2 regions of the Paenibacillus sp. T2-29 genome follow, and region 1 is predicted to be linked to the other one. Evidence: riboswitches for the same ligand, from Rfam matches in the RefSeq annotation. Region 1 holds a riboswitch; the other holds the start of a gene.
The links. Region 1 has a riboswitch for cobalamin ahead of ACU1JV_RS06805 (ABC transporter substrate-binding protein). Riboswitches for the same ligand answer to the same signal wherever they lie in the genome.

Region 1 (7,320 bases):
CCCGATCCGTAATCGCCTCCACATCAACTCCCTTTTCCCTGCCTAGCCAGTCCTGATGAGGAAACCGTCCCATTTCTATAACTTCTCTGACGGTGTATCTCACTGGAGGAATTCCCTCCTGCTGGAGTACGGCTACAAGTTGGGAAAGCTCTTTTCTGCTGTAGCTACCGACCTTTTTACCATAGATATGAACACTTCCAGAAGTGGGCTGATCTACGCCAGAAAGCAGATGCAGCAACGTCGATTTTCCACTCCCATTCGGACCAATGATCCCCCACCAAGCTCCTTCGTCTACGTTCCAGCTAATATTCTTCAACACATGGAACTTTCCATAAGCACGGGTCAGGCCTGCTACCTCTAGCGCCCGATCATACACCTTCTGTAATTCACTTTGTTTGGTCACAACAGATCCCCCCTGCGTAGCTTCTTGTTCCGGTACAGGAGATACGCGAAGAATGGTGCCCCAACAAAGGCCGTCATAACGCCCAGAGGAATTTCCATTGGGGCCAACAACGTGCGAGCCGCCGTATCTGCCCAAGCCATAAAAATAGCTCCACCCAGTGCAGATAACGGAACAATCATCCGGTAATCGGGACCTGCCATCAGACGAATGATATGAGGCACAACAAGTCCAACAAAGCCAATGACTCCACATACCGAGACAGCGGCAGCTGTCAGCAAGGTAGATATGATCAGGACAGATAGCTTCGTCGCATCTACATGAACCCCCATATGAGCCGCTTGACGTTCTCCCAAAGCCAGAATATTCAGCACCCGTGCCCGGTTCCATAGAAACACCAGCCCAACGATCACGTAAGGTAAAAGAATTCCCGTATATGACCAACCTCGCAGACTGAGACTTCCCATCGTCCAGTACAATATTTCATTGACTGTTTCCTTCGACATGGCTGCCAGAAAAGAAACAATGGCTCCCCCAAAAAATTGCATCACCACACCTGATAAAATGAGGCTTTGGGTCGGAATTTTCCCACCTTCACGCGCCAACGTCAACACCATCCACAGCGTCAGCATGCCGGTTATAAATGCAACTAGCGGAAGCGTCCATATACCCACAAATGAAAATTGAAGCCCCCAATAAATCAGTACTGCTGCTCCGACCGAAGCTCCCGAGGATACCCCAAGGGTATACGGATCAGCCAAGGGATTACGCAACACACCCTGAAATCCGGCTCCCGCCAGCGCCAGCGCTGCTCCAACCAACATTCCCAGTAACACCCGTGGCAATCTGACCTTCAAAATGATCTGCTCTGAGGATGTATTCCAATCCGGTGTAAACGTATCACCTAACCACGGTAGGTGGTTGATCAAAATACCTGTGATTTGGCTGACCGGAAGACTGACCGAGCCGATGCCAAGACAGAGTAGCAGCGTCAGCAGCAGCAAGACAAGACCTGTCACCCCAAAACCGATCAGTCTACGGTTCATTTGAAAATTTCAGGGTACACGCCCTTAGCCACTTCCTTGAGCCCTTCCGTTACGCGTGGCCCCGGACGACTGATCAAATTATCATCCACGGCAAATACACGATGGTTACGAACAGCCGATATTTGATCCCATCCACTACGAGCTTTAATGATATCGCCGAGGGTCTGGCCTGTTTTGTCGTCCTTCACACTTTTGCTGTACAAAATCACGTCAGGGTTTGCAGCTATAATATTTTCCTCACTGATTTGGTACCACCCCTTCTGCGTAGCACCTACATTTTCACCACCTGCTAATGTAATCAGCTCGTCCATAAACTCGCCTTTACCCACTGTCCAGCCTGGTGAAAACTCGACGTATACCCGCAGCTTCTGCCCTTTGCCGATATTTTTAACTCCTTCTTTCACTTCTGCTACATCTGCTCTCATCTTGTCAGTCACCGCTCTCGCTTCTTTCTGATGATCGGTGATTTTCCCATACAATTCGATGTTAGCTATGACATCTTCAACTGTTTTCGGTTCTGTTTTAAAAATCATAATTCCCATGTCACGCAGCTTAGTCGTAGCCTGTTCACTAAGTGAAATCCCTGCAAAAACAACTTCCGGGTTCGCAGCAATGATCGCCTCTTCGTTCGGTTTCATAATACCGCCCATTTTAGGCTTTTTCGTAGCTGCCTCCGGGTAATCAGAGTAGTCGGATACACCAACAATTTCCTTATCCAGTCCGATAGCGAACAGCGCCTCGGTTTCTGCCGGGGAGACGGAAACGATCTTATCCGGTGCTTTTTTAAATGTAAATTCCTGTCCTGTTGCATCCTTAAGCGTTAGCGGGTAAACCGTTTTGCCCGGAGGCACTTGTGCGGTTACGGTCTGTCCCGGCTGCTGTGAAGAAGCTTGGCCCTCTTTATTTTCTGCATTTTTTCCATTTGCGCCACATGCACTCAGCCCAACTGCCAATATCAGCGCCAATAGACCTGTAGTCCATACCTTTATTTTTTTTCCTGCCATGATTTGCACCCCTTCATACATAAATCGTTAAGAGCGTTACTTGAACTTCATCCGATATTTTCTCATTCCAGCCTTCTTTTCCTATCAAAAACCCCCGCATCCTCATATCAGGACACAGGGGTCACGTTAGCACAGATCGTGCGCAGGCGGGCAGCTTCTTTCCGCATGGACAGTCACTGCGAACACGTCATCCTTTCCTCGAAGGATTATGGTGACAGGCGGACGGGCAGGTATCCTGACTTATGGAAAATGCATGTCCTGATATTCTTTCATATGCTTGGCGGCACATAAAACAGGGCTAATGAGCATGTTTCCATTTACAGTGGCGGGACCGCGTCGGACTCACACCGACTTCCCTTTTAACAACGCAATAAAGGAAAGCAAGTTCCTCACATGGCGCCGACCTCGTCTGCTGGATATTTGATGTAGTGGTAGTCAAGCCGTTCTTTTACTTGATGATTATAGGTTAAAAAGAGTTAGCTTACAACCCAAACAGTCGCTTTATTCGCCTTGTTTAACCTAATGAGAAAGCAATCTTGCTATACAATTGTGCGGTCCTATCAACCTTAACTGAATCCTAAATGCTTCTCCCGGCTTCGGATTCAGACTCCAAAAATCATGGCCAGGCATAAGCATACAAGCCAACTGACGAATTACACCACCATGCGTGACAATCAAAACAGAGGGCGGCGCAGCATTCGACTCCATTGGCTGAACCTCCAAAGCAATGCGCCACGCAAACAGAGAGTCTAGGAATTCACGCAGACGATTCACAAAATGAATCCAAGGCTCTCCTCCAGGTGGGGTGAATTGTTGCGGCTCATCAATCCAAGCGCGATACAACGCCACATCCTTAAGCATGTCATACGTTTTTCCATCCCACTCACCAAAGTGAAGTTCTCGCAGACGTCGTTCCATGATAGGAGGCATAGCAGAGAGGGAACATTCAGACGTCAATGCTGACTCCGGCAAAATGATCTGCAAGGTCTGGCGACATCGCAACAAGTCGCTGCAATAGATTCGAGCAAAGGAATGTCCTTGCAATTTTTTCTGTAAAGTCTTTAACTCCTGCTCTGCTCCCGACAGCAAACCCAAGTCGGCATGTCCCAGATATCGACGTTCCTTATTCCATAAGGTCGTGCCATGACGAACTAGCACGAGCTCCATGTCCCACTGCAGATCTTCTTTAGCATCATTCGGCTTACTAACCTGTTGTGAGTTCGGACTTGGTGCACTTTCTCGCACTCTTTTTCCTTCTGTATCTTGTTTCAAAATCGTGTCACTCCTCACTGCATCCATCCCAAGGCAAAACACCCTGCAGCTCCCATCAAACACAATCCTACAAACATAGTGGATACGGCGAACATCAGCCGGATCGTATGCCGGATATCCTTCGACTCCAGCGGTCGTATCCCTTCGCCCATATATGCCCGAAAGGAGCGTATGCCGTGATACACATTATAGCCACCGAGACGAATCCCTAGGGCACCTGCCACCGCTGATTCGGGAAATCCGCTATTTGGGCTTGGATGCAGACGGGCATCCCGCTTGATTGTCCGCCAGCTTCTTGCAGCATCCAGCCGATACAACCACGACGCTATCACTAGCATAACTGCTGTCATGCGAGCCGGAATGTAGTTAGCTACATCATCCAGCCGTGCCGAGGCCCAGCCTAAATGCAGGTACTTTTCATTTTTGTAGCCAACCATTGAATCGAGGGTGTTTACGGCACGATATGCCAGTGCCAAGGGTGCTCCCCCGATCAGGGCATAAAAAAGCGGGGAAATAATGGCGTCCACGATATTTTCAGCGACCGTTTCGACGGTACCGCGCACAATTTCGGGCTCGTCAAGCTGCTGCGTATCCCTTCCGACAATCATGCCTAGCTCCCGACGTGCCGCAGTCAGGTCATTCGCCTGCAACGCTCGGTATACTGCCATCCCTGCGTCCTTTAGACCTTTGGAAGCAATCGTAGTTGCAATCAGAACAATTTCTACGACGACAGACAACCACGGGTGAATCCAGGCAAGCACACGCAACAGCCCCCAGGCAAGCACAAAGGAACCCCCAGCCACAATAAACGGAAGCAGTATGCCCGCACGTTTCAGTCCTCGGTCACTGCGGACCTTACGGCGAATCGCTTTTTCCAATGCTGAAATGGCATGTCCCATCCCGATGACTGGATGCGGCAACCATCTCGGATCACCGATTAGCCTGTCCAGCAGATAGGCTGCCATGATAACCAAACTAACTATCACGCCGCTCCTCCTCCAGCACTTCACTCAGTGCAGACAGCAGCATATTGTTGGCTTCGGCGTCCTTAACCGCAATTCGAAAATGGCTCGCTGACAGTCCAGGATACATGGCACAGCTACGTATAAGAATCCCGCGTTGTCCAAGCGCCTGCTGAATAGCCGATGCACTCCACGTTCCCGGCGCCCTTGCTAGCACGTAATTGGCTTCGCCGGGAACGACACCACAGCCCCATTCCGCCAAGGCAGTCAGTAAGCGACTGCGCTCCGTAGCAATCAGTTCCTGTGTGCGGCGCTCATAAGCTTGCCCACTTCTCAAACACGCCTCTCCAGCCAGCAACGCCAGTCCATTAACGCTCCAGGTCACCTGTTTGGCCGTCATTTGCCGGATATAGTCCGGATGAGCAATCGCATAGCCCAATCGTAAGCCAGGAATGGCATAAAATTTGGTCATCGATCGGAGCAAAATCACATGAGGATAGCGATCCAGCACAGGCAATAATGAGATTTGCCGTTCCAGTGGGATAAAATCAATAAAGGCTTCATCCACCACCAGCACAGTACCCGTTCTGCCAGCCGCCTCTGCTAGTTCATATAGCTCCTGCTCACCATATTGTACACCGTTTGGATTATTCGGCTGCCCAAGGAACAATACATCTACCTGCTCCATGAGCTGAAGGATGTCCTCCACGTCTGCCTTCCATTGAAGCGAAGCCTTCCCGTATACCCGATGGATCTCGGCTCCGAATTTGCCAGCCAGCTCGGCATATTCCGAAAAACACGGCTCCACTGTACCCACACGCTTGGGAGCCAGCCCTAATAGCAAGAGCGCCATGCTTTCAGCCGCGCCGTTACCGATGCTTAGCGACTCGGGTGGAACCTGCAGCCGCCGTGCCAGCATATTTTTAAAATGGCGGTGTCCAGGGTCTGGATAGCGAATCACCGTGTCCAATGAGCTTTGCAGTGCCTCAAGCACCTCCGGTGGCGGACCGAGCGGATTAATATTTGCACTAAAATCCACAAAATCCGCAGCAGCTCCACCAAATGTCGCGGCAGCCGTCTCCCTGTCCCCCCCATGACCGTAAACCTCTATCATTGCCTCTCATCCTTTCCGGCCGTTTCCAATCATTTAGATCCATTATGAGGCTGCTTTTTGCGTCCCGTCAATGCAAATGAGCTTTTGTACATGGCTCACTTGGGTTACAATAGAGGGAGGCACACATAAATTACACAGTTTATATACGGAGGAATGGACATGCTGTTCATCGACAACCAGGGCATACACGATCCAGCTATTAATCTTGCTATTGAGGAATACGCGCTCAAGCATCTACCGCTGGACGACAGCTATCTGCTGTTTTACATTAATCAGCCTTCTATTATTATAGGCAAGCATCAAAACACCGTTGAAGAAATCAACGCTGAGTTTGTGAGAGACAACAATATTCAAGTCGTTCGTCGCCTGTCCGGCGGCGGGGCTGTATATCATGATCTCGGTAATTTAAACTTCAGTTTCATTACCAAGGATAACGGGGAGTCCTTTCATAATTTCCTCAAATTTACGCAACCTGTGATTGACGCCCTCCGCCAAATGGGAGTAGAAGCCGAAATGACTGGACGCAACGATCTGCAAGTCGGAGAACGTAAAATTTCAGGAAACGCTCAATTTGCCACACGTGGACGTATGTTCAGCCATGGTACATTGATGTTCAATTTGAATCTGGACAATGTGGCTGCATCGCTGCACGCCAATCCCGAGAAATTCAAATCCAAAAGCACAAAATCTGTCCGTAGTCGCGTGGCTAACATCAGCGAACTGATGGACCGTGAAATGACCATAGAACAATTTCGCGAGGAACTGCTGCGGTCCATCTTTGGCTCAGAACTGGATCAGGTGCCTCAATATAAGCTCACCGATGAGGATTGGGCTAAAATCCATGAAATTTCCAAAGAACGCTATCAGTCGTGGGATTGGAACTACGGTCTATCCCCTGAGAGCAATATCAAGCACACACGTAAGTTCCCGGTCGGTATTATAGATATCCGCATGGATTTGAAGGAAGGCTACATCCGTGATATTAAAATCTACGGGGATTTCTTCGGTGTAGGTGACGTTGCTGATATTGAAAATATCTTGCGCGGCAAGCGTTATGATGAAGGTGAGATCCGTCAAGCCTTATCCACTCTCGATTTGAAGCATTACTTTGGTAATATTGAGCTGGACGACTTTGTTGGACTTGTATTTTTGGAAGACTAAGCGTTACTTTTTTCCATGGTTTCAAGCCAATACTTCAGTGGTTATAAGGGGACAGGCTCTTATGGGCGTCGTCCCTTTTTCAATGCGATATTGTCATTTTGAATATTATAAGATACAATTTTAATATTGCCCCATGATAGAGATAAAGGAGAGAATACCGATATGTATAAATTAATTGCCATTGATATTGATGATACTCTCATTAATGACCAGAAAGAAGTTACTCCAGCGACACAACAGGCATTGGAAGCTGCTGTAGCTAAAGGTGTGGTGGTTACTCTCGCTACTGGACGAGCTTATGCCTCCGCGCACAAAATTGCACGCCAGACGGGGTTGAATGTACCGATTATTACGTACCAAG
Region 2 (7,320 bases), on a different contig from region 1:
CACAAACAATTATGTCTGCGATGGCACTGGTCGCCATCATATTTCAGTCTCAACAAAATAGCCAATTTGGTGGTGTCTCTGCCAATAAAATAGATTGGGACCTTGCTCCATACGTTGCTCGTTCCTTCCGCAAGCATCTGCGCAAAGGACTCCGGCTGTTCGAGGAAGAGCTAGACTCCCGTTGGTCTGACGAAGAACTGCATCTAGCCAACACCCATTTGCAAGAAACCTGTCCTCGTTCATACTCATTCGCACGCGAAGAGACGGAGACAGAAACCCGGCAGGCCGCTGAATCGCTCATTCATAACCTGAACACGATGAGCAGCCGGGCAGGGGGGCAAATTCCGTTCACTTCACTAAATTACGGGATGTGTACGTCTGCTGAAGGTCGGCTTGTTTCGCAATCACTGCTGGAAGCCACAATTCGCGGACTCGGCAGCGGGGAAACTCCTATTTTTCCACAACATATTTTCCAATGTAAAAAAGGAGTCAACCAGGCAGAGGGCGATATCAACTACGACTTGTTCTTAAAGGCGGTAGAGTGCTCCAGCAAGCGGATGTATCCCAATTTTGTGAATGTGGATGCTACCTTCAACCTACCCTATTACCGCGCAGATGACCCGGATACCATCATTGCCACGATGGGGTGCCGTACCCGCACCATTTCTGACCGTTTCGGCAGAAATCGTCAGAGCGGCAAGGGCAATCTCTCATTTAATACCATTAATCTGGTACGGCTCGGGATTGAATATGGTATTTGCACAGGTAAGCGTCTGACACCTGACCGTGATCGCTTTGACGCGAGATTGGAAGAGGTTATGCGAATTGCAGTAGACGGTCTAATCCATCGCTATCATATCCAGACCAGCCAGCCAGCCAAAGCCTCGGACTTTATGATGCGCGAAGGGGTATGGGAAGGCGGAAAAGAACTGGCACCTGATGAGAAGGTGGGAAACGTCCTCAAGCACGGTACACTTTCGATTGGTTTTATCGGGCTGGCTGAGTGCATGAAAGCATTATATGGAAAACACCACGGGGAAGATGATGTTGTATACCGTGAAGCACAGCGAATCATCACTTCCATGCGCATGTATTGTGATCGAATGAGTGAGCACTACAATCTAAATATTACACTGTTCGCGACGCCTGCCGAAGGTCTGTCGGGCAAGTTCACATTGCTGGATCAACGTGACTTCGGAGTTATTCCTGAAGTAAATGACCGGGAATATTACACGAATTCCTTTCATATTCCGGTGTATTACAAGCTTCCCGCTGCACGTAAAATCAGCTTGGAGGCTCCGTTCCATAATCTATGTAATGCGGGTGCAATTTCATACATTGAGCTGGACGGTAATGCACGGAATAACCCGGATGCATTTCTTAAAATTGTTCAGTACGCACTTCAACAGAACATCGGCTACTTTTCCATCAACCATCCGGTAGATCGTTGTACGGAATGCGGCTATGAAGGAATTATCGGGACAAGCTGTCCTCAATGCGGCACAGATGAGGAGCACACGCACTTTCAGCGTTTACGTCGGGTAACCGGATATCTGACAGGAGATTATACCGTTCGTTTTAATGCTGCCAAGCAAGCCGAAGTTCGCGACCGGGTGAAGCATAAGTGAATTTGTGCGGCTATATTCCGGAATCTCTGAATGAAGGATACGGCCTGCGCACCGTCGTATTCATTAGCGGTTGTCGCCATGCCTGTCCCGGCTGTTTTAATCCAGCTTCGTGGAACTTCCGCGCAGGGGAGCCATTCACGCCTGAGCGTCAACAGGAGGTTATCCGTGATATCATGGATAACCCGCTGTTGGACGGACTGACTCTCTGCGGGGGAGACCCTTTTTTCTCAGCAGCAGAATGCTCGCAATTTGTACGTGACTTCCGCGCGGCTTGTCCCGACCGAACCGTATGGGCCTATACAGGCTTTGTTTACGAGGATCTGCTCATGGATCCGGAACGACAGGAGCTAGCTCTTTTGTGTGACGTGATTGTAGATGGCCGTTTTGTTGAACAGCAAAAAGATCTGACCCTCCCCTTTCGGGGCAGCCGTAATCAGCGCCTGGTAGATGTCAAAGCCAGTACTCGAGCAGGTTACACCGTTTCATTGACTTAAAGGCGATGTTCTACTTAGCAAGATGCTATACAAAAGACAAGTCCCCCACGATGGGTTGGGATTGTCTTTTTTGCATATAACTAACAGATTCCACTCCAGTTTCTATTACTGTTTCTATTGCACATCCTGTGAGTTTCACTTATGATGGTGAACAAGTATACGAGTGCATAATTATTCGTCATACCTTAATCGCATAGCCTGGAAATAGGTGTCTGTTCTATTCAGATCAGACTTAAAAGGGAAGCCGGTGCAAATCCGGGACGGTCCCGCCACTGTAAACGGGGAATGTTCAGCTACTCATACACCCACTGGTCCAAAGACCGGGAAGGGATGCTGAACGTCATGATCCGCAAGTCAGGAGACCTGCCTATTTTAACAACATCGCAGTACCTACGGAAGATAGGGAGGTGTTAAGAGCAGTCGCCGTATTTTTGAATTTTAATCGCGGAGGCATTCTTTCCCCTACTCATTTTTAGCCTTGGGGACAGAATGCCTTTTTTGGTACGTAAAAATAAACTGGCTACCAGTTAGGAGGAAACCTACATGTCCATTAACGAACGATCTGCATTGTCGGGTTTGATTAGCAGTAATCTGGGTTATCCGCGTATTGGTGGGAACCGGGAATGGAAGAAAGCACTGGAGCGCTTCTGGCAGGGTAGTATTGACGAAAGCGAACTGCATAGTGAGATGAAAAGATTGCGTCTGGAGCATCTGAGCAAGCAACGTGACAAAGGGATTGATCGCATTCCTGTCGGAGACTTCTCCTATTACGATCACGTGCTGGATACATCCGTGATGTTTGGTCTCGTCCCCGAACGCTTCAACTATCGTTTTACAGGTCCAGTTCCTCTATCTGTGTATTTCGGGATCGCACGTGGGCAGAAGGGAGCTACTGCCAGTGAAATGACCAAATGGATGAATACCAATTACCACTACATCGTTCCCGAATTGGCGAACGCGGCTCCGGTGCTCACTGAAAACAAACCATTACTAGCTTATCGTGAAGCAAAGCAGGAGCTAGGCATTGAAGGTAAACCGGTTCTCATCGGTCCCTATTCATTTGTTGTTTTATCCAAAGGCTATGATCGTAAGGATCTCGCTTCTATTATACGAACCTTCCAGCCTTTATACGCCCGAGTCTTGTCAGAGCTAGCAGCAGAAGGCGTTCAATGGGTCCAAATCGATGAACCTGTCCTGACCACCTCATTCCCGGCAGAGGATCTGGAGATTATTCAGGAGGTCTATGAAGCTTTGACCCAAGCTGCACCCTCGTTGAACATCATGCTGCAAACCTACTTTGGCAGCCTGGACCATTATGAGCGTCTGACTGAACTTCCGGTACAGGGACTGGGTCTTGATTTTGTATACGATGATGGCGAAAATCTTCAGCATATATGCCAGCATGGCTTCCCTAAAGGGAAAACGCTGGGTGCTGGTGTCATTGACGGACGCAATATCTGGCGCAGCGACCTGAATGCCGTGGCTGCACTGTTGGACCAATTAGCAGAACAGACCACTGCCGCACAGCTTATCGTACAGCCATCGTGCAGTCTGCTGCATGTGCCGGTCAGTCTGGACGCAGAGCATAAGCTGGACCGAGAACTGGTGCATGCACTAGCCTTTGCCGATGAAAAGCTGGATGAAATCGCAGTCTTGACGGCTGCACTTGGTAAGCACGATCCATCCGCACTTGCCAAGCTTGAGCAAAGTTCGGATGCGGTAGCCCGCTTCAACCGCTCCACGGCAAGGGTACAGACAGCTGCCGATTTGGCCGACCTGCTGACAAAAGAGCCACTGTCACGCAGCGTTCCTTTCGCCGAGCGCCGGGTGATTCAGCAAAATAGGCTGAAGTTGCCCCCACTACCTACGACGACCATCGGCAGCTTCCCGCAAACTGCTGAGGTCCGCAAGGCCCGTCTGCACTATCGCAAAGGAGAATGGTCTGCCGAGCAATATCGGACATTCATCCAACAGCAGATCAAGGAATGGATTGATATCCAAGAGGACATTGGCATAGATGTGCTTGTACATGGGGAATTTGAACGGACCGACATGGTTGAATTTTTTGGCGAAAAGCTGAAAGGCTTTGCTTTTACACAAAACGGGTGGGTGCAGTCCTACGGCTCCCGCTGTGTTAAACCGCCGATCATTTACGGAGATGTGTCGTTCGATCAACCTATGACCGTGGAAGAGACGGCATTTGCTCAGTCGTTAACCTCCAAGCCAGTTAAAGGGATGCTTACAGGCCCTGTGACCATTTTGAACTGGTCCTTTGAACGTAATGATATTCCACGCAGGCAAGTAGCTTTGCAGTTAGCTCTGGCATTACGGGCAGAGGTAGAGGCACTCGAACAAGCGGGTATTAGCATGATTCAGGTGGATGAACCCGCAATTCGTGAAGGGCTTCCGTTGAAAAAAGAACAACAGCAGGCCTATCTGGATTGGGCAGTTCAAGCCTTCCTTGTGACCACGGCCACCGCTCAGCCTGCGACCCAAATCCATACACACATGTGCTATTCCGAATTCCAGGATATGATCCAGTCCATTTCAGACATGGATGCCGACGTGATTTCTATTGAAACCTCTCGTAGCCACGGAGAACTGATTGTTAGCTTTGAGGATCAGGTTTACGACAAAGGCATCGGTCTGGGTGTATACGATATCCACAGTCCGCGCATTCCTGATGTATCAGAAATGCTAAGCATGATTCAGCGTGCCTTGCGCGTACTACCATCAGATTTGTTCTGGGTTAATCCAGACTGTGGGCTGAAAACCCGTACCAAGGAGGAATCTGTTGCCGCATTGCGGCAAATGGTACAGGCGGCTCAAGCAGCCCGTGCCGTGCTGTCTGTATCCAACTAATATTTTTACCGTATCCAATCGCGTCATCATGTCCACCATATCCTATTCCCTTTCGGTCTTTCTATTAGAGATCGGAAGGGGGTTTTATTTATTCCAAGTCATATAATGTATATGCACCTTGAATATGCCCGATTTTCATCTGCTTCAGATGTACACCTAAGCCATGCTCTCGATCCCAGGAACAACTAAAATTCAAATATAGTTCATCCTTTTCCGATGAGTCGGAAATCAGTATAGATATAAGCTGCATTCGATCCAGCAATTGCTCTGGTCGCTCCACATAAGGCGCATATTCATTAGGGTCCTCTCCCCATGAGCTATATGCCTTCCGATACTTTTCCACTATGTCTACATAATAATGGTGTATGGACTCCAACACTTGAGGATGGATCTCTGACGAACATGCCATATACGTCTCCCATGTCTTTTTTTGCAGCTCTGTAGGTTCTTCTATAGTCTGTGCCTGTTCTTCAGAGTCGGCTCCCACGATAAATTCAGCTTCTACCTCCGATGGCTGCCCGCAAAAATCAAGATGTACCACACCACGTAGTACAACCTCCTCCGACACATCCCAAGTCTCATCATCCTGTTCCAATTCCCTATACCAGTGTTTCCAGTCCATCCTTTATCCACCTCTTCATCATAGGTAATCTTTAACTCTATTGAACACTCTACAATCTATCATTTTAATGAATCAAATTAAAGTAACATCCTATGGGGCCACCCAGCCAGAAATCGAGAATTTTCCAAATGAAACTACTTTATTCTACAAGATTCGCTATTCATGTAAGCCTTAAAGAAAGAAAACCAGCCCATTTTGACTCGAAGATTTTATTTTTAAAAATTTAGTACCTTGCATTAATCAGTACATGATGTTAAATTATACCTGACTACTGATTTATAATCAGTACCCGTGACAAATTATGCACAAACACACGTTTCTTCCCCTTATTCCGAACGACACCTATGAATTATGATTACATCAGGAAGGGAGCATCGCTCGTGAATGTGAACATCCAATTCAAAAAAGGGGTACTGGAACTATGCGTTCTAGTTCTAATTGGACGTAGAGACCGCTATGGCTACGAATTGGCTCAAGCCGTCTCCCGTCATATTGAAGTAGCAGAGGGAGCCCTATATCCACTGCTTCGCCGTCTGGTATCAGAGGGATACTGCACGACGTATTTACAGGAATCGACCGAGGGTCCGCCCCGTAAATATTATCGGCTAACCGATACCGGTAGCCATTATACAAGACTACTTACACGGGAATGGAATGATTTTGTCCATCATGTCGCAAGCCTACTGGAGGAAGGAAATTCCGATGAATAGAAAACAGTTTCTTACAGAGGTGGAACAGCGTCTTTCTCCTCTCCCTGCAGAGGTACGCCATGAGCTGCTTAGTGATTTGAGCCAGCATTTTGACTACGGGTTGGTTAATGGCAAAAGCGAAAGTGAGATTGCCCATGAGCTGGGTAACCCAGAAGATATTGCTCGAGAAGCGTTGGATGTTCCCAATGCAGCCTGGAACGCTTCTCCTCCGCTTCGCCAGGGCAGCTTTGCTCGCAATATTTTTACTTTCCTAGGGCTGTTGTTTCTCAATTTGCTAATCTCCATCCCGATTATGGCTACCCTATGGGCAGTATGGGCTTCATTGGCTGTGGTATCGATCAGCTTCATTGTAGCCCCCCTTCTCGCTGTTACTGATTATGCGCTAAACAGCACCTTTTACCCGGCCAAATTCTTTTTCTCTATCACGTTGACGGGTATAGGTCTATTGCTGCTGCCTGGAGTACGTTATCTCTTACTCCTTATGGTCAAGAGCACAGTACGATACTGGAAATGGAATCAGACTACCCTGAGGGGAGCTTACTAAAAACATGAATAAAAAGTGGTTTATTGCAGCAGGTCTGTGCATTGTCATCGGTGCAGCCGGAATGGTGGCCTACGGTGCTCCATGGAATCAACAAGTAATGAAAGAAACAACAGCTATAAATAAAAAGTGGACATTCACACGTGGTCAGCTACAAAACCTGAAAGTGGACAGTTCTGATGATGTTTCTATTTTGTTCACTCCTGGCTCTGGTGACCAAGGTACGATACGCATCAGCGGAGAAGTTCAGACAAAAGTCGCCGACCAAATTCATAATACCCGAATTGAGAACGGTAAGCTTACCATTCAATCGGAGCCGGCCCCTTCCTTGTCATTCTTTTCGATCACTCCTGATTTGGATCAAACGATTACCGTAGAGATGCCCTCTGGCGAAACACTAACTGATCTGCAGGTAGATGCACATTCAGGGAATGTAAAACTTCAAGATGCCTCTGTGAAAAAT

Region 2: linked by a shared signal. The riboswitch ahead of metE (5-methyltetrahydropteroyltriglutamate--homocysteine S-methyltransferase) and the one ahead of ACU1JV_RS06805 (ABC transporter substrate-binding protein) in region 1 are both predicted to bind cobalamin.

Annotation. Positions count from the first base shown of each region.
Region 1 covers NZ_JBREVE010000002.1:235,194-242,513, forward strand. The annotation lists gene ACU1JV_RS06795 (ABC transporter ATP-binding protein) at 1-403, opposite strand, end outside; gene ACU1JV_RS06800 (FecCD family ABC transporter permease) at 400-1,446, opposite strand; gene ACU1JV_RS06805 (ABC transporter substrate-binding protein) at 1,443-2,450, opposite strand; cobalamin riboswitch at 2,659-2,873, opposite strand; gene ACU1JV_RS06810 (histidine phosphatase family protein) at 2,970-3,722, opposite strand; gene cbiB (adenosylcobinamide-phosphate synthase CbiB) at 3,737-4,708, opposite strand; gene cobD (threonine-phosphate decarboxylase CobD) at 4,698-5,798, opposite strand; gene ACU1JV_RS06825 (lipoate--protein ligase) at 5,958-6,959, shown strand; gene ACU1JV_RS06830 (Cof-type HAD-IIB family hydrolase) at 7,122-7,320, shown strand, end outside.
Region 2 covers NZ_JBREVE010000004.1:105,236-112,555, forward strand. The annotation lists gene ACU1JV_RS13240 (anaerobic ribonucleoside triphosphate reductase) at 1-1,628, shown strand, start outside; gene nrdG (anaerobic ribonucleoside-triphosphate reductase activating protein) at 1,625-2,122, shown strand; cobalamin riboswitch at 2,312-2,507, shown strand; gene metE (5-methyltetrahydropteroyltriglutamate--homocysteine S-methyltransferase) at 2,666-4,984, shown strand; gene ACU1JV_RS13255 (DUF6985 domain-containing protein) at 5,073-5,606, opposite strand; gene ACU1JV_RS13260 (PadR family transcriptional regulator) at 5,987-6,316, shown strand; gene ACU1JV_RS13265 (DUF1700 domain-containing protein) at 6,309-6,860, shown strand; gene ACU1JV_RS13270 (DUF4097 family beta strand repeat-containing protein) at 6,865-7,320, shown strand, end outside.